DNA from 2 places in the Listeria sp. MAN/IMW/UF464 genome. Region 1 is predicted to be linked to the other one. Evidence: a T-box and tRNA genes for the amino acid it is inferred to sense, from the RefSeq annotation. Region 1 holds a T-box; the other holds one or more tRNA genes.
The links. The T-box of region 1 lies ahead of ileS (isoleucine--tRNA ligase). A T-box ahead of a tRNA ligase gene usually reads a tRNA of that ligase, here a tRNA-Ile.
Positions count from the first base shown of each region.

Region 2: it has a tRNA-Ile gene. The T-box ahead of ileS (isoleucine--tRNA ligase) is inferred to sense a tRNA for this amino acid. The anticodon was not compared.

Region 1 is NZ_JBZWZP010000002.1:290,334-304,561, reverse strand. It holds gene AC4PG0_RS08735 (alpha-mannosidase) at 1-2,388, opposite strand, end outside; gene AC4PG0_RS08730 (alpha-mannosidase) at 2,653-5,751, shown strand; gene cspB (cold-shock protein CspB) at 5,819-6,019, opposite strand; gene AC4PG0_RS08720 (phosphatase PAP2 family protein) at 6,306-7,001, opposite strand; gene dapF (diaminopimelate epimerase) at 7,015-8,004, opposite strand; gene ileS (isoleucine--tRNA ligase) at 8,116-10,881, opposite strand; T-box leader at 10,934-11,167, opposite strand; gene divIVA (septum site-determining protein DivIVA) at 11,164-11,691, opposite strand; gene AC4PG0_RS08700 (transcription repressor NadR) at 11,786-12,307, opposite strand; gene AC4PG0_RS08695 (IscS subfamily cysteine desulfurase) at 12,312-13,418, opposite strand; gene nadB (L-aspartate oxidase) at 13,550-14,228, shown strand, end outside.
Region 2 is NZ_JBZWZP010000006.1:274-5,038, reverse strand. It holds rRNA gene AC4PG0_RS14240 (23S ribosomal RNA) at 1-2,848, opposite strand, end outside; tRNA gene AC4PG0_RS14235 (tRNA-Ala) at 3,021-3,096, opposite strand; tRNA gene AC4PG0_RS14230 (tRNA-Ile) at 3,143-3,216, opposite strand; rRNA gene AC4PG0_RS14225 (16S ribosomal RNA) at 3,346-4,765, opposite strand, start outside.

The DNA of each region.
Region 1 (14,228 bases):
CGGGTGTTGAATGGCAAAAGTAGGTGCTAAGAGTGCGTTAACTTGTGCAGGGACGTTGACGCTTGATTCGTCTGTTAAGAATACATGGAACTCGGCTGTGATTTCGCGGTGGCATTCTGCTTCATATGCTGGGAAATCACCCCAATCGCCAATTTCTGATACTGCGCGTAACAGTGTTAGTTCCAATCTGTCCCCTTGCTCGCTTACTTCATATTCCGGTAAGTCGAGGCTTGCAACAACGATATTTCCACTGGCAACAAAACCTTGTTTCCGATTATCATTAGCAGGATTTGTCCATTCTTCCACTTGTTTATTCGCGCGCGTTACTACTTCAAAAACACTGCCCGCTTGATGTGTTTCTGTTTGTTTCCCAGTTGGTAAAAGTACGCGAAGGCGATGGTCATCCACCTGGTTATCTAGTTTAATGCGAACAGTTAGTTGCTTATCATGTTTATTCAGCGTCAGTTCTGTAGTGATTTTAAAAGTAGTACGGTTCTCTGAACGATGTGACGTCCGAACCGGATGCCATACGAGTCGGCGTTTTTCTTCAGCAAAAGTCGTACTTGCGCTTACTGGGATTTCTATTTCATGTTTCATTTCGATTGTCTTTCCAAGCTTATCTTCACGCAACACGCGAATCTCAGGTTTTGAATTATAGGTATTTATGCGTAAATTATCACCTGTTTCTTTAAACATATACTCATTACCAATATCGCCAACATCCTCATATGCACCAAGCCCCGCGACTTCTACAGCCGTCTCTTTATCCAAAATGGAGTAAGTTCCATTCGGCGCAATTTCTACTTTTAAATATTGATTTTCTAACTGTAAGTCCTTTGTTAGCTCTTTTTTATCATTCGAAACTACGACCGGATGCGCATAGATTGTTTGGTACCCAACTGCTGGTAAATGTTCAACAGTAAAGGTTAGTTTATACTTTCTTGCAAAATAAGAATCGCGGAATTTTCGTTCTGGTAAATCATAGTTAAAATGAATACCAAGTGACTCAACCACAACCGGAATTTCTTCCCCATTACTTGTTTCCATCCGAAAACTTTGTTCGGGAAGTTTTGCTAATTCATTTGGTATCAATTCAAAATGCATCTCAGAAAAATGAACCGCGTCTGTTTCAAGTTCAAGTTCGACAGTTCTAGTTGCTTCTACCCCACCTGCATGGAAAACCGTAATTGGAATACCCGCATCATTCGTTACGATTTGTTCCGTTATTTTACGTGCGGCGTTTTGAATAATCGCCATAGTTGTTTGTTCTACTTTTTCAAAACGAGCTTCCATTTCGCGGTGCACTTCATCCAAACTACATCCTGTAATGCTGTCATGGATTTGATTTTCCATGAGTAATTTCCAAGCAAAAGCCAGATATTCATGCGGATAACTAACACCAGCTTCTGTTGCCATTACCGAAATCGGTTCAGCTAAACGCTCTAATAAACGTTCAATTTTAGCATTGGCTTGCTTCAAATAAATACGCGATGAAGCTGTATTAGCAAGCGTTGACCAACCATCCGATTGTTGGCTTGTTAATTCTCCGTGAACTGTTTGTAATTTTTCAGGTTCAAGCCCAGCCTTGACAGCATCTTGGTATTTTTCAAAATGACTATGAATAAAATCAATCTCTGGATATAGTTCCCGCGCTACTTCAAGAGCTTCTGCTAAATCTGTTTGGACAGGCTGGTGATCGCAACCATTCATAAATAACCATTCATCTGTTGATGCAAATCGTTCCACGTCTGCCAATTTTTTATCCCAGAAAATTTTTGCTGCTTCTTTATCAGTTGGAATTTCATTACCATTGGAATACCAATTAGCGAGTAAAATTCCTAAAACTTTCGAACCGTCCGGGCTTTCCCAGAACATCTCTGAATATTTCGAGGCAAAAGCACTATCAAATACTTGGTTATTAAAGCCAGTTGGGTTAACACCTCGTCCAAAAACAACCGTGTCAAAACCAGCTTGACGCATTAATTGCGGCACTTGACCATATAAACCAAACGTATCCGGAAAATAACCAATTTTTTCCGCTTGACCGAATTCTTCCGCCATTTCTAAACCATATTGCAAATTACGAATATTCGCTTCTCCACTCGTCAAAAAAGCATCTTGTAACATATACCAAGGTCCGATTCGTAATTTTCCATCAGCAACCAGTTGTTTCATTTTTTCTCTTTTAGCAGGTTTTACAGCTAAATAATCTTCTAACATAATCATTTGTCCATCCATATGAAAATGATTAAAACCAGCTTCTTTATCAAGTAAATCTTCTACTTCATCCATAAGTGTAACGAGCCTAAATCTTAAGCTTTCCAGTGGTAAAAACCATTCTCTGTCCCAATGAGAATGCGATATAATATGCGCTTTCTTTCTAGTCATTTTGCCCCTCCAAATATCCTTTTTGTATTCGCTTTCAAGCTAAGTATAGTAAGGGCTAAAGCGAATTGCAATGCTACGCCAAAAACTACTATGAATAATCCATTTTCCCTTGATTTGTCCATTTCAAAAAAGCTTATTCCTTACCGCTCTAAAGATGAGAAAAACGCCCCTGCCAAATTCCCTTCAAAAGCCAAATTGACTTCTTTTCCCGCTATGATATATTGAAACCGTTCTAGACAAAAAAGAAAGGATTTGAGTATATAGATGTTTTTCACAAAAGATAAATTACGCGGTAGACTAGATGAAGTCGCCCTTTACCGCTATGAGAAAACGCATCCGATTCAGAAGTTCCAAGCAGCTGAGGATATGGACGGAAACATTGCAGCGCGTCCTCAAACTGTCATCTATGATAACGAATTAACTACTGGAGAAAACTGGGCCGGCCGCGATCGCTACGTCTGGTTAAAAACAACGATTACCTTCCCCAGTGCCAAACAAGGTACTCGCTTAATCGGTTACTTTGATTTTGGTAATACTGGCGATGGTCATAATTCTGGCTTTGAATCCTTATTATTCGTAAACGGCGAACCATTCCAAGGCGTCGATCAAAATCACCAAGAAGTTCTTTTTCCAGATAGTTTTGCCGGAAAAACGACCGAACTTGTCTTTCGTTTATGGTCTGGTCTTGAAGGAGGCGGCGTTCCTTCCATCCAAACACATCAGTTAAAAGAAGCATTTATTGGTTATTTAAACCTCGTGATTGACGATTTATATTTTACAAGTAAAGCTACCTTAAAAACACTCGATCAACTGGAAGAAAATAATCCGACGCATGCTCCCCTGCTTCAAGCTATTAACCGCGCTTACCTAGCGATTGATTGGGGAACACCAGGCTCTAACCAAAATCTTTCCTCCATGGAAAACGCCAACCAAATCTTGCAAGCAGCAATAAAAGAAATGCCGAAAAACTTTCCTATCAAAGTAGCAGCAGTTGGGCATACCCACATCGATGTAGCATGGCTATGGCGTTTAAAACATACCCGCGAAAAAGCAGCACGATCATTCTCGACCGTGCTCCATTTAATGGAAGATTATCCTGAATACTTATTTTTGCAATCACAGCCCCAACTGTACGCCTACATTAAAGAAGATTATCCAGAAATTTATGCCAAAATTAAAGCTAAAATCGAGGAAGGCAACTGGGAAGCTGATGGCGGAATGTGGCTTGAAGCCGATTGTAATATCCCTAGCGGAGAATCACTCGTCAGACAAATGCTCTACGGTCAGAAATTTTTACGCGAAGAGTTTGGCAAACCTTCTAGTTTTCTATGGTTACCTGATGTATTTGGTTATAGCTGGGCCTTGCCGCAAATTCTCCGTAAATCAGGCATCAAAACTTTTATGACGACTAAAATTAGTTGGAATCAATATAACCGAATGCCGCATGATACGTTCCAGTGGCGCGGTATTGACGGAACGGAAATCCTAACTCACTTCATCACTGCACCAGAAAAAAACAGCCGAATTTCTACTTATAACGGTAAAATGACCGCGCGTGAACTGGTGGGACTTTGGGATAAATATCAAGATAAAGAAATAAACCAAGAATTATTACTTGCTTATGGTTACGGCGATGGAGGTGGCGGGGTAAATCGCGAAATGCTCGAGATGCGTCGCCGCTATGATAAAATGCCAGGAATCCCTGAAGTAAAACCAAAAAGCGCTACCGATTATTTCGATGATTTACATGAAACGATTCAGAGCACTGATCAATATGTCCACACTTGGAACGGGGAACTTTACTTTGAATACCACCGCGGAACTTATACCAGCCAAGCCTTCACGAAAAAAATGAACCGTAAAATCGAGCTTGGTTTAAGAAATAGCGAATGGCTTTCTGTTTTAGCGAACTTAAAAGAAGGAACTACTTATCCGACCGAAAAATTAGCGAACATTTGGCAGATATTACTTCGAAATCAATTTCACGATATTATTCCTGGCTCTTCCATCAAAGAAGTATATGATGATGCGCTAATTGAGTACACTGAAGCACTCACCGAAAACAATACGATTATCTCTAAACAACTGGAAAAACTAACCCAGCAGGCTTCTGAAAAAATAACGCTATGGAATAGTTCCACTTGGAATCGTCCACGCTATATCGAAATCAAAGCCGATAATCCTGCTAGCAACTTAGCCTTTTATGATCAAAAAAATAAGCCACTCCCTGCACAAAAATTAGCAAATGGCGCGTGGCTCATCCAGCACCATCACTTGCCAGCGCTCGGTGCCACAAGTATTTCCGTTAAAGAAACAACAAGTGAGCTAACAAAATCGCCTTTCACTTACAAAGACAAGCAATTAGAAACACCCTATTATCAAATAGCTTGGAACGAAAACGGCCAATTTACATCCATTTTTGACAAAAAAAATAACCGCCAAGTATTAGCAGAAAACGCGAGGGGGAATGTATTTCAATTATTTGAAGATAAGCCGATGTGGCATGATGCTTGGGATATTGATCTATTTTACCAAGAAAAACAAAAGGAAATTACCGCTTTAGACTCTTTTGAAGTAATCAATAATGGACCACTTGAACTCACTATCAAACAGGTGCTTCACTCAGAGAAATCACAAATTACGCAGTGGATTCATTTTTACCATGAGAGCCCTGAAATCAGATTTGAAACAGAAGTGGATTGGCGTGACCGTAACCAGTTGCTGAAAGTCGCTTTCCCTGTTTCCGTTCATGCCAGTGAAGCTAGTTATGATATTCAATTTGGTAATGTAAAACGACCGACACACTGGAACACAAGCTGGGATTATGCTCGTTTTGAAACAGTTGGACATCAGTGGGCCGATCTTTCCGAGAAAAATTACGGGGTTAGTTTGCTAAATGATTCCAAATACGGCTATGATATTAAAGACTCGACGATTCGACTAACCTTACTCAAAGCAGCTGGATATCCTGACCCAGAAGCAGATTTAGGTCTTCACCAGTTCACGTATTCACTTTTTCCACATCAAGGAGATTTCTTAGACGGAGAAACAGTCCAAACTGCTTGGGAATTAAACAACCCGATTTTCACATCTAACGGAGAAATTGAACCATTCTCGCTTTTCCAAGTTACTAATCCTTATGTGATGATTGATAGCGTCAAACAAGCTGAGGACGGTAATGGTCTTATCATCCGGCTGCATGAATTCGCAGGCACACACGGCGAAGTGACGCTAACTAGCGATTATGCTATTACTTCCATCACAGAATGTAACTTACTGGAGGAAAACGAAACAACACTTGAAACCACAACATTTGCCATTACTCCGTTTGAAATTAAAACTTACCGAATTTATCTAAAATAAAAAAACACGCAGCAAGGCTTCTCCCTAAGAAGTCCGCTGCGTGTTTTATTAGTTTAACGTGATCAGATTAAAGTTTAGTAACTTTTTCTGCTTGTGGGCCACGTTGACCTTCAACGATTTCAAATTCAACGCTTTGACCTTCGTCTAAAGTTTTGAATCCTTCACCTTCGATAGCGCTGAAGTGTACGAATACATCATCTCCGCCTTCTACTTCGATGAAACCGAAACCTTTTTCACTATTAAACCATTTAACTGTACCTGTTTGCATATTTCACAAACCTCCAAAAATTTTCTTAATATGTTTCTTTTACTAACGAAAAAGATGTTAACAACAAGCTAATCATTTTTTCAATTACAAAATTCACATATTAGCAAAGATACTCATTTACATCAATATCCTTGCTAATACATAAATATACTTCCTGCAACACTTATATATTAACGCCAACGGACAAATAAATCAAGTGAAAAAGTCGCACGGTTACAAAATAGAGTATTCAGTTTATTAACTAAAAAACCCTGCTATAAGTCAATTCTTATAACAAGGTTTTCTATTAATCGACAATACTTTTATCTTTAATACGCCATTTCACAAGTAAATTATGTAACGGTTTACGCACTAAGAAATAAACGCCTAAAGAAATGAGTACAGAAGCCGTACCAAGTAAAAATCCGCCCAGTACATCTGTTGGGAAATGCACGCCTAAATAAACACGTGTATACATTACAAACAAGATAAATCCATAGCCGATAATTCCGATAACGATTTTTTGCCACATTTTTGGCACTGTGAAAATTAAGAACATCGCTGCAAGTCCATAGAAAACCGCCGTAGCAGTCGCATGTCCACTAGGAAAACTAAAACCTGACTCATCTATTAACCAGTTAACGCTATCTGGACGTGTACGAGCAACTAATGTTTTCAAGACTAGATTAAGGACAACACCACAAGCAAGCATCGTTCCTCCAAACCATAGTCCAACAACAAATTTTCGTAAAAAGAATAGGATAAGAACAACAACAATAGTTAAAATAATAGTTGTTTCTGCACTACCTAAATTGGTCACTAGTTTAACGATAGCTGTTTTATCAGGTTGAATCCCGCCGCGAATCTTTTCAATCCAGCTTAGATCAAAACGTGCTACCCAGTTACTTTCTGTCGCAATAGCTGAGGCGATTGTAATAAATAAAATCAGACAAAATCCGCCAATAACGAATAACGGTGTCGCTTTTTTTCGATTTGTATTCATGGTTAACTCCTTTTCATTCGGTTGTTTTTAAAAATTGCTTTACTTCTTTTACAAGCTCTTGATACTGCGCTTGTTCTGGTGTCGCTTCATTTGTAAGTTCAGTAACAGTGTCGCTTTCGTAGCTAACTGACCCCGTGCTAACAAACGTTGCATTACCAATTAATTGTAGCGAAATTTCACCAGCTTCGTCTTTTTTGGCAGTCACTTGTACTCGGCCGCCATCATTATAAACATTAAGTGGTGTTTCAAAAGTATCTTTATCTAACATTTTTTTAATTAAACTACAAGCTGACATCGCTGTCCCGCATGCATTCGTAAAACCTACACCGCGTTCAAATGTCCGCACATAAATCGCATCATCGCTTAAACGTTTCACAAAACTAACATTGACACCATCTGGAAAATAAGGATTTTCGCTGTTTAAATAACTCGCTAAAGTTTCTTGTTTATCCGAATCTAACACAGTTTGGTCCACAAACGTAATCAAGTGTGGATTTGGAACAGACACAGCAGAAAAAGCTAGTTCCGAATCTAGTTCAGGAACGACTTGATTAAATAATTTTTCCACACCGACATTCATTGGTAAACTTTCTGCATTAAATTTAACTGGAGAAATTTCAACTTGGTACGTTGGTATATCAAAACCAAGTGAAGTTGCTTTTTTGACATCCAGTACCGCTTTCATTGTTTCGACTTTTGCTTCTGTTAATGCGTGCTTTTCAAGTAAATAACGAGCTACCGTTCTTAGGCCATTCCCGCACATCGACGCAATTGATCCATCCGAATTAACGACGCGCATTTGGCCAATTGGTCCAGCTTCATTACTTTTTGTGACATATAAAATACCATCTGCCCCACCAAGCGAATGCTCTCTATCACAAAGCTTTATTGCAAAATCAGCACGTTTCGCATCCGACCAATCCATGATTTGATTTTCTTCTTCATCAACTAAGAAAAAATCGTTTTGCGAACCATGTACTTTTGTAAAGTGAATTGTTGCCATTCCTTCAAGCAACCTCCTTTATTTGGAATTACGTCTATAATACCACATCTTAAATTAAAAAAGCTTGGGGAACCTCCTTTTTAAACTACTAGGATTTTCCCCAAGCGAGCATTAAGCTTCGTAGTGTTTTACAACAATATCAGCACAACGGCCACAAAGTGTTGGATGTTTTGGATTTACGCCTACATCTTTTTTCACTACACGGCAACGTTCACAAGTTTCGCCTTCTGCTACAGTAATTTGAACAGCTACTTGATTCGATTTAAATGCGGATTCTGGTGCATTTTCTAAACCTTCCACTAGTTCAAAATCAGAAACGATGAATAGTTGTGCAAAATCGCCTTCTAATGAATCAAACAATGTTTTTGCTTCACCGTCTACATATAGAGTTACTTTTGCAAGCATTGATTTACCGATAAGTTTTTCATTACGAGCGAATTCTAGCGCTTTTTGGACGTTATCACGGATTTGCATGAATGCGTCCCATTTCGCAGTAATTTCTTCACTATCAGCTAATACTTTTACATCTGGTAAATCTTGTAAATGAATACTTTCCGCGCCTTCACCAATCAAGCTATTCCAAACTTCTTCCGTCGTATGCGGTAAAATTGGAGCAAGTAGTTTTGTCAAAGTAACAACTGCTTCATAAAAGACCGTTTGCATAGCGCGACGATCATGACTATCCGCTGCTTCAATGTAAACAACATCTTTGGCAAAGTCCATATAAAATTGGCTTAATTCTACTGTACAGAAATTATTGATTTGGTGGTAAATAGTAGAGAATTCAAACGCTTCATAGCTATCCTTCACATTTTTCACTAAATCGTTTAATTTAATCAGCATGTATTTATCTACTTCACGTAAGTTTTCATAAGAAACACCGTTAGTAGTTGGATTAAAGTCATTGATATTTCCAAGTAAGAAACGCATTGTGTTACGGATTTTACGGTACACTTCGGATACTTGTTTTAAGATTTCATCACTAACACGAACATCAGCTTGATAATCTACAGAAGCAACCCAAAGGCGAACAATATCCGCACCAAGTTGTTTAATTACTTTGCCTGGAAGTAAAGTATTTCCAAGTGATTTACTCATTTTACGACCTTCACCATCAAGTGCAAAACCATGACTTAGCACATTACGATAAGGCGCTTCGCCAGTGATCGCTACAGCTGTTGTTAAAGATGAGTTAAACCAACCACGATATTGGTCAGAGCCTTCCATGTACAAATCAGCCGGACGACTTAATTCTGGACGAGCATTTAATACGGCTTGATGACTTGAACCAGAATCAAACCAAACATCCATAATATCCGTTTCTTTTGTAAATTCGCCATTTGGGCTACCTGGATGTGTAAACCCAGCTGGTAATAAGTCTTTCACATCACGCTCAAACCAAACGTTCGAACCATGCTCACGGAACAGTTCTGAAATATGGTTGATTGTTTCGTCTGTGATAATCGCTTCCCCGTTTTCCGCATAGAAAATAGGTAGTGGAACGCCCCACGCACGTTGACGAGAAATAACCCAGTCGCCGCGGTCGCGAACCATATTGAATAGACGTGTTTCACCCCAAGCAGGAGTCCAGTTAACACCTTTAACAGCAGCGAGTAAATCATCACGGAATGCGTCAATTGAAGCAAACCACTGCGCTGTAGCACGGAAAATAACTGGTTTTTTCGTACGCCAATCATGTGGATAAGAGTGAGTGATGAATTCCATTTTTAGTAATGCGCCCACTTCTTCTAGTTTTTCTGTCACCATTTTATTCGCTGTATCGTAAAATACGCCTTCAAATCCTGGAGCTTCTTCTGTGAATACGCCACGATCATCTAGTGGAGCAAGAATTTCTAAATCGTATTTTTTCCCGATTAAAAAGTCATCTTCCCCGTGTCCAGGAGCCGTATGAACCGCACCAGTACCGGCTTCAGCAGTGGCATGTTCGCCGTTCATTACTAAAGAGTCACGGTCATAGAATGGATGTTTAGTTACAACGCGGTCAAGTTCAGAACCACGAACCGTTTTAACAACTGTCGCATCCTCAAAGCCTAGTTTTTCACGTAAGCTTGGTAAAAGTGCTTCTGCTACAACATATTTTTCACCCGCGGATTCAATTACTACATAATCCAAATCAGGGTTAACAGTAATACCCATGTTTGCAGGAATTGTCCAAGGAGTTGTTGTCCAGATAACGATATTCGTACCTTCATCTAGTACACCTTTTCCGTCTGTTACTTTGAAAGCCACGAAAATCGACGCAGATGTTTTATCTTGATATTCGATTTCTGCTTCCGCAAGCGCAGATTCACTGGAAGGAGACCAATAAACAGGTTTTTTACCTTTGTAAATGTAACCTTTTTTCGCCATTTCACCGAATACTTTGATTTGCTCTGCTTCGTATTCTGGTAAAAGAGTGATGTAAGGATTTTCCCAGTCGCCGTTAATTCCAAGGCGTTTGAAACCTGTACGTTGGCCGTCTACTTGCGTCATTGCATATTCGGCACACAGTTTACGGAATTCAGCGATCGACATTTCTTTTCGTTTAACACCTTTTTTGGCGATAGCTGTCTCGATTGGTAGTCCGTGTGTATCCCAACCAGGAACATACGGGGAACTGAAGCCAGCCATTGATTTATAACGAACGATAATATCTTTGATTGTTTTATTTAACGCATGCCCCATATGAAGCTCTCCGTTTGCGTAGGGAGGGCCATCATGTAAAATATACGTCTTGCGTCCAGCATTTTTTTCTTGAATTTTCTCATATAGCTTTTCTTCTTCCCATTTTGCTTGCCATTCAGGTTCTTTGTTTGGCAAATTTCCACGCATTGGAAAATCTGTTTTTGGCATTAATAACGTATCTTTATATTCCATACTCTCTTCTCCTTTAAAACTTTATTTTTAAACACAAAAAAATCTCTCCCAAAAAAGGGACGAGATTCGCGGTACCACCCTTGTTGACATGCATGTTAATTGCTTGCCCACTTCATTAATGCCATAACGCCGGCTCGCGCTAACACTTACTCAAGCAGTTGCTTTTTCGGGTTAGAACTAAAGAGTGATTTCGATTTTTTAGAGGATAGCTGGTCTCACACCTTGCACCAACTCGCTTTGTATCCTATATCTAAAAAATTTACTTGTCTCTTATAATCGTTTTTAACGTTCTTCTGATTCAGCAGCTTCGACTTCTTTAATAGACGCTAGTTCTGTTGCATCTACATCGTAAGCCATCATTTGCTGCCAGTCTTCACTTTTAATTAAATCCATTTGCGCTTCTACTAACATACGAAGACGCTCGCGGAATACTTTAGATTGGCGTTTTAGGTCTTCAATTTCAATCGCGATTTTACGAGCTTTAGAAAGTGAGTCGCTTAAAATTCGGTCTGCATTTTTTTCAGCTTCACGGATAATAAGTTTTGCTTCTTTTTCAGCGGAAGCTTTCACTTCTTCGGCAGCTGTTTGTGCCACGATTAATGATTTGTTTAATGTTTCTTCAATGTTTGTAAAATGACCTAAACGTTCTTCACTATTATTTAAAGTGTCCTCAATACGCTTTTTCTCTTTGATAACTTGTTCATAATCTTTAATGATTTGATCGAGGAAGTCATTTACTTCGTCTTCGTCATAACCTCTAAAACCACGGGTAAACTCTTTGTTATGTATATCCAGCGGCGATAATGGCATATCTAGCACCTCCATACGACTATTGTTTATAAATACCTAACATACATTCTACCATAGTTACTAGCTTTTTCCTAGAATTTATATTGAAAAATGGTTAGATTAAAAATCCAGCTTTATCTAGCGCCTTAATCGCTTGCTCTAATTGTTCTTTCGTATCTGCTTCAATCGTATGTAAATGGGTTCCGTCCGTTAAACCAGAAAGCATCGTTGCTCCTGTTGTTTGCAATTTCCGCACAAATTTTTCTACATCAAAACGGCTTTTTAAATGTAGTGAAGCGGTGATTTCGCCGTAGATTGGATGATCCACAATTACATCAATAATGGAAACACCGTGATCCACCAAAATATTTAGTTCCTCGGCAGCTTGTTCTTTCGTATGTTTTACAGCGATAACGCGTCTTTCACCTGTATAACTCGTTTCTTTCGCATAAATATAACCTTGTGGAGTAGCCATAATTGGTTCATTGCCAGCTTTTAACAAAGAAATATCTTGAACAATCACTTGGCGGCTAACATTTGTTTTCTGTGCTAATTGATTTCCAGAAATTGGAGCCTCAGCTTCTTTCAGCCATTTTAAAATCATTTGCCTACGCGTATCACCTAATATTTTTTTCATCTTATCACCTTTTTCGTAGTAATTTATCGATTTCTTCTTTAAAAATAATACTATCGTTTAATTCATTTTCTTTTCCAAAAGATAGCCGGATAAAACGGTTTGCTTCTTCTGTTGTTTTTCCAGTAGCGATTAATGTTCTGGACGGGGCTAAATCACGTAAACTACATGCGCTCGTCGTCGAGATTTGAATATCTGCTTCGTTTAAAGCAAGTAAAGCTTCCTGACCTTGCATATTTGGCAAAGTAAGTCCTAAAATAAACGGCGATGTATTTGCTCCACCTTCGACTTTCACCCGCGTTTCTAATGTGTCGCAAATCGCAGCTTTTAGTTTCAAAGCTCTAATCGCTTCTTGCTCTCTATTTTCCATTATATCATAGGCGGCAGTTGTAAAGGCAGCAATAGCTGGAACATTTACCGTCCCCGGTCTAAAGCCAAATTCATGATGTACATCTGGCAAAACTGCCTGCAAAGGAGAATCTGGTTTCATAAAAAGTATTCCCGCCCCTTTTGGCCCATAAATTTTATGCGATGAAATACTAAAACTAGTGACATCACTTAAATCTAAATCAAGTTTTCCAAAAGATTGAACAATATCGGTATGAAAAAAGACACCTGCTTTTTTAGCAATGTGAGCTAGTTCGGCGATTGGTTGAATGGTTCCGATTTCCGAATTAACATGTTGAATAATAATAAGCCCCGTCTCAGTAGAAATCATTTTTTCTAAAGTAGCTGGATTTACTTGCCCAAACGAATCAACTGGTAATGCTTTCATACGACACTTCCCCGCTTGTTCGAGTGCCATTAGTTGCTGCCAAACAGAAGCGTGTTCCAGCGGACTTACGAGCACTTCTTTCTTATCAGTTGTATGGAGTAGCGTTTGGATGGCGATTTGATTACTCTCTGTTCCACCACTCGTAAATAAAATCCCGCGGTTTGGAACTTGTAATAACTCAGCAAAGCTTTCCCGACATTTTTCTAAAAGGGCTGCTGATTTCGTCCCGGCATCGTGCAAACTTTCCGAATTAGCGAAGAATTCTCGCGAGGCATCCATAAAAACTTGTAAGGATGTTTCACTCATTTTCGTAGTTGCTGCATGGTCAAAGTAAATCATCTCTTTATCTCTCCCTTAAAATTTTATACTTGAATTTAGTTTGATTTTGTGTGATTATAGATGACAAGACAACTGTATATTCATTAAGAAGTATACAATTAATCGAACCTACTATGCAAGAGGTGGAAATGATGACAAAAGAACGAGTTATTATCATTGGGAGCGGTATCGCAGGTTGCACTGCTGCCCTCAGATTAATGCAGGACTATGATGTGACAATAATCACAAAATCTCATAAAGAAGAAAGTAACTCGATGCTCGCTCAAGGTGGTGTCGCCGCGGCTATATCAAAAAGCGATACACCAAAAAAACATTTTAGCGATACCTTTCAAGCTGGCTGTTTTCATAATAAAGTTCGCGCTGTAAACCAACTTGTGACTTGTGGCCCGATTGTGATCCAAAAATTAATAAATGAAGGAATGACTTTTGACGAAAAAGATGGCGAACTTTCGCTTGGATTAGAAGGTGCGCACCAACTGCCTCGTATTTTGCATTCAGGAGGAGATCAAACCGGCAAATTCCTTACTACATTTTTGCAAGAAAAATTGACAAAGGTTAACTGGCAAGAGCAAAAAATGGCTATAGAGATTATTAAACATGACGGTAGAGCAATTGGGGTTCACTGTTTAGATAAAGAAAACGAGCTACATACTTATTACGGCGAACATATTATTTTAGCGAGTGGCGGACTTGGACAACTTTTTCCTGTAACCACTAATGCTGCAACTATTTCTGGAGACGGCTTGGCTCTTGCTTACCGAGCTGGTGCGACACTATCCGACATGGAATTTATTCAGTTCCACCCAACCT
Region 2 (4,765 bases), on a different contig from region 1:
TCAGGGATCTTACTTTCCGAAGAAATGGGAAATCTCATCTTGAGGGGGGCTTCACGCTTAGATGCTTTCAGCGTTTATCCCTGCCACACATAGCTACCCAGCGATGCTCCTGGCGGAACAACTGGTACACCAGCGGTGTGTCCATCCCGGTCCTCTCGTACTAAGGACAGCTCCTCTCAAATTTCCTGCGCCCGCGACGGATAGGGACCGAACTGTCTCACGACGTTCTGAACCCAGCTCGCGTGCCGCTTTAATGGGCGAACAGCCCAACCCTTGGGACCGACTACAGCCCCAGGATGCGACGAGCCGACATCGAGGTGCCAAACCTCCCCGTCGATGTGGACTCTTGGGGGAGATAAGCCTGTTATCCCCGGGGTAGCTTTTATCCGTTGAGCGATGGCCCTTCCATGCGGAACCACCGGATCACTAAGCCCGACTTTCGTCCCTGCTCGACTTGTCAGTCTCGCAGTCAAGCTCCCTTGTGCCTTTACACTCTGCGAATGATTTCCATCCATTCTGAGGGAACCTTTGGGCGCCTCCGTTACTCTTTAGGAGGCGACCGCCCCAGTCAAACTGCCCACCTGACACTGTCTCCCCACGCGCTTAGCGTGGCGGGTTAGAATGGTCATACAGCCAGGGTAGTATCCCACCATTGCCTCCTCGTATGCTAGCGCACACGTCTCTTCGGCTCCTACCTATCCTGTACAAGCGGTACAAACATTCCATATCAGGTTGCAGTAAAGCTCCACGGGGTCTTTCCGTCCTGTCGCGGGTAACCTGCATCTTCACAGGTACTATAATTTCACCGAGTCTCTCGTTGAGACAGTGCCCAGATCGTTGCGCCTTTCGTGCGGGTCGGAACTTACCCGACAAGGAATTTCGCTACCTTAGGACCGTTATAGTTACGGCCGCCGTTTACTGGGGCTTCAATTCGTACCTTCGCCGAAGCTAAGCACTCCTCTTAACCTTCCAGCACCGGGCAGGCGTCAGCCCCTATACGTCACCTTACGGTTTTGCAGAGACCTGTGTTTTTGCTAAACAGTCGCCTGGGCCTATTCACTGCGGCTCTCTCGGGCTTGCACCCTAATAGAGCACCCCTTCTCCCGAAGTTACGGGGTCATTTTGCCGAGTTCCTTAACGAGAGTTCTCTCGCTCACCTTAGGATTCTCTCCTCATCTACCTGTGTCGGTTTGCGGTACGGGCAGTACTACTCTTCCTAGAGGCTTTTCTTGACAGCGTGAAATCAGGAACTTCCGTACTTAATTTCCTTCCCCATCACAGCTCATGCTTCGCAAGAAGCGGATTTGCCTACTTCTCACACTCACTGCTTGGACGCACATTTCCATTCGTGCGATTCCCTATCCTTCTGTGTCACCCCATCGGTTAAACAATTAGCACTGGTACAGGAATCTCTACCTGTTGTCCATCGCCTACGCCTATCGGCCTCGGCTTAGGTCCCGACTAACCCTGAGCGGACGAGCCTTCCTCAGGAAACCTTAGATATTCGGTGGAAGGGATTCTCACCCTTCTTTCGCTACTCATACCGGCATTCTCACTTCTAAGCGCTCCACCAGTCCTTCCGGTCTGACTTCACCGCCCTTAGAACGCTCTCCTACCACGAACCTCCGAAGAGGTTCATCCACAGTTTCGGTAATATGTTTAGCCCCGGTACATTTTCGGCGCGGGGTCACTCGACCAGTGAGCTATTACGCACTCTTTCAATGGTGGCTGCTTCTAAGCCAACATCCTGGTTGTCTAAGCAACCCCACATCCTTTTCCACTTAACATATATTTGGGGACCTTAACTGGTGGTCTGGGCTGTTTCCCTTTCGACTACGGATCTTATCACTCGCAGTCTGACTCCCGAGTATAAGTACATGGCATTCGGAGTTTATCTGAATTCGGTAACCCGAGAAGGGCCCCTAGTCCAAACAGTGCTCTACCTCCATGACTCTTTACCTCGAGGCTAGCCCTAAAGCTATTTCGGAGAGAACCAGCTATCTCCAAGTTCGATTGGAATTTCTCCGCTACCCACACCTCATCCCCGCACTTTTCAACGTGCGTGGGTTCGGACCTCCAGTAAGTATTACCTTACCTTCATCCTGGACATGGGTAGATCACCTGGTTTCGGGTCTACGACCTGTTACTTATGCGCCCTATTCAGACTCGCTTTCGCTACGGCTCCGCTTTTTCCGCTTAACCTTGCAACAAATCGTAACTCGCCGGTTCATTCTACAAAAGGCACGCTATCACCCATTAACGGGCTCTAACTACTTGTAGGCACACGGTTTCAGGAACTGTTTCACTCCCCTTCCGGGGTGCTTTTCACCTTTCCCTCACGGTACTGGTTCACTATCGGTCACTAGGGAGTATTTAGCCTTGGGAGATGGTCCTCCCGGATTCCGACGGAATTTCACGTGTTCCGCCGTACTCAGGATCCACTCTGGAGGGAAAGCCATTTCAACTACCGGGCTGTTACCGTCTTTGGCGGGCCTTTCCAGACCGCTTCATTTATAACTTTCTTTTGTAACTCCGTATAGAGTGTCCTACAACCCCAAGAAGCAAGCTTCTTGGTTTGGGCTCTTTCCGTTTCGCTCGCCGCTACTCAGGAAATCGATTTTTCTTTCTCTTCCTCCAGGTACTTAGATGTTTCAGTTCCCTGGGTCTGCCTTCCTCACGCTATGTATTCACGTAAGGATACTATCCGACTAAAGATAGTGGGTTCCCCCATTCGGAAATCTCTGGATCAACGCTTACGTACAGCTCCCCAAAGCATATCGGTGTTAGTCCCGTCCTTCTTCGGCTCCTAGTGCCAAGGCATCCACCGTGCGCCCTTTCTAACTTAACCAATTTACTTCTACGAAGTAAAGGTTGTTTTTCTGATGTTCCGTATCAGCGATGATACTTCCTATCAGATGAAAGATTCACTTTCAGATGATTCTCGGTTACTTGTGTCATAAATAATAAATTATCTATGCTAACTTTACTAACTTTCTTATCTAGTTTTCAAAGAACAATTTTGGTGGAGCCTAGCGGGATCGAACCGCTGACCTCCTGCGTGCAAAGCAGGCGCTCTCCCAGCTGAGCTAAGGCCCCTAAAAGGAATTAAATTGGATGTTTTCTTCGTGTCAGAAAGAAAAAGTGGGCCTAAATGGACTCGAACCATCGACCTCACGCTTATCAGGCGTGCGCTCTAACCAGCTGAGCTATAGGCCCGTCAAAAATGTAGTGGCGCTATGCTCCAAGCATGTTGCCTTGCGTACTTTATCTGACATACAAGAGAGTGACCTCTCAAAACTGAACAAATAGAGAAGAACGAAAACTCACAGGTTTCCTTTTCCTTAGAAAGGAGGTGATCCAGCCGCACCTTCCGATACGGCTACCTTGTTACGACTTCACCCCAATTATCTGTCCCACCTTCGGCGGCTGGCTCCATAAAGGTTACCCTACCGACTTCGGGTGTTACAAACTCTCGTGGTGTGACGGGCGGTGTGTACAAGGCCCGGGAACGTATTCACCGTGGCATGCTGATCCACGATTACTAGCGATTCCGGCTTCATGTAGGCGAGTTGCAGCCTACAATCCGAACTGAGAATGGTTTTATGGGATTGGCTCCACCTCGCGGCTTCGCGACCCTTTGTACCATCCATTGTAGCACGTGTGTAGCCCAGGTCATAAGGGGCATGATGATTTGACGTCATCCCCACCTTCCTCCGGCTTGCACCGGCAGTCACTTTAGAGTGCCCAACTAAATGCTGGCAACTAAAATCAAGGGTTGCGCTCGTTGCGGGACTTAACCCAACATCTCACGACACGAGCTGACGACAACCATGCACCACCTGTCACTTTGTCCCCGAAGGGAAAGCTCTGTCTCCAGAGTGGTCAAAGGATGTCAAGACCTGGTAAGGTTCTTCGCGTTGCTTCGAATTAAACCACATGCTCCACCGCTTGTGCGGGCCCCCGTCAATTCCTTTGAGTTTCAACCTTGCGGTCGTACTCCCCAGGCGGAGTGCTTAATGCGTTAGCTGCAGCACTAAGGGGCGGAAACCCCCTAACACTTAGCACTCATCGTTTACGGCGTGGACTACCAGGGTATCTAATCCTGTTTGCTCCCCACGCTTTCGCGCCTCAGCGTCAGTTACAGACCAGAGAGTCGCCTTCGCCACTGGTGTTCCTCCACATATCTACGCATTTCACCGCTACACGTGGAATTCCACTCTCCTCTTCTGCACTCCAGTCTTCCAGTTTCCAATGACCCTCCCCGGTTAAGCCGGGGGCTTTCACATCAGACTTAAAAGACCGCCTGCGCGCGCTTTACGCCCAATAAATCCGGACAACGCTTGCCACCTACGTATTACCGCGGCTGCTGGCACGTAGTTAGCCGTGGCTTTCTGGTTAGATACCGTCAAGGGACAAGCAGTTACTCTTATCCTTGTTCTTCTCTAACAACAGTACTTTACGATCCGAAAACCTTCTTCATACACGCGGCGTTGCTCCGTCAGACTTTCGTCCATTGCGGAAGATTCCCTACTGCTGCCTCCCGTAGGAGTCTGGGCCGTGTCTCAGTCCCAGTGTGGCCGATCACCCTCTCAGGTCGGCTATGCATCGTTGCCTTGGTAGGCCATTACCCTACCAACTAGCTAATGCACCGCGGGCCCATCTGTAAGCGATAGCCGAAACCATCTTTCAAGAGCGTGGCATGCGCCACACTCTATCATTCGGTATTAGCCCCGGTTTCCCGGAGTTATCCCCAACTTACAGGCAG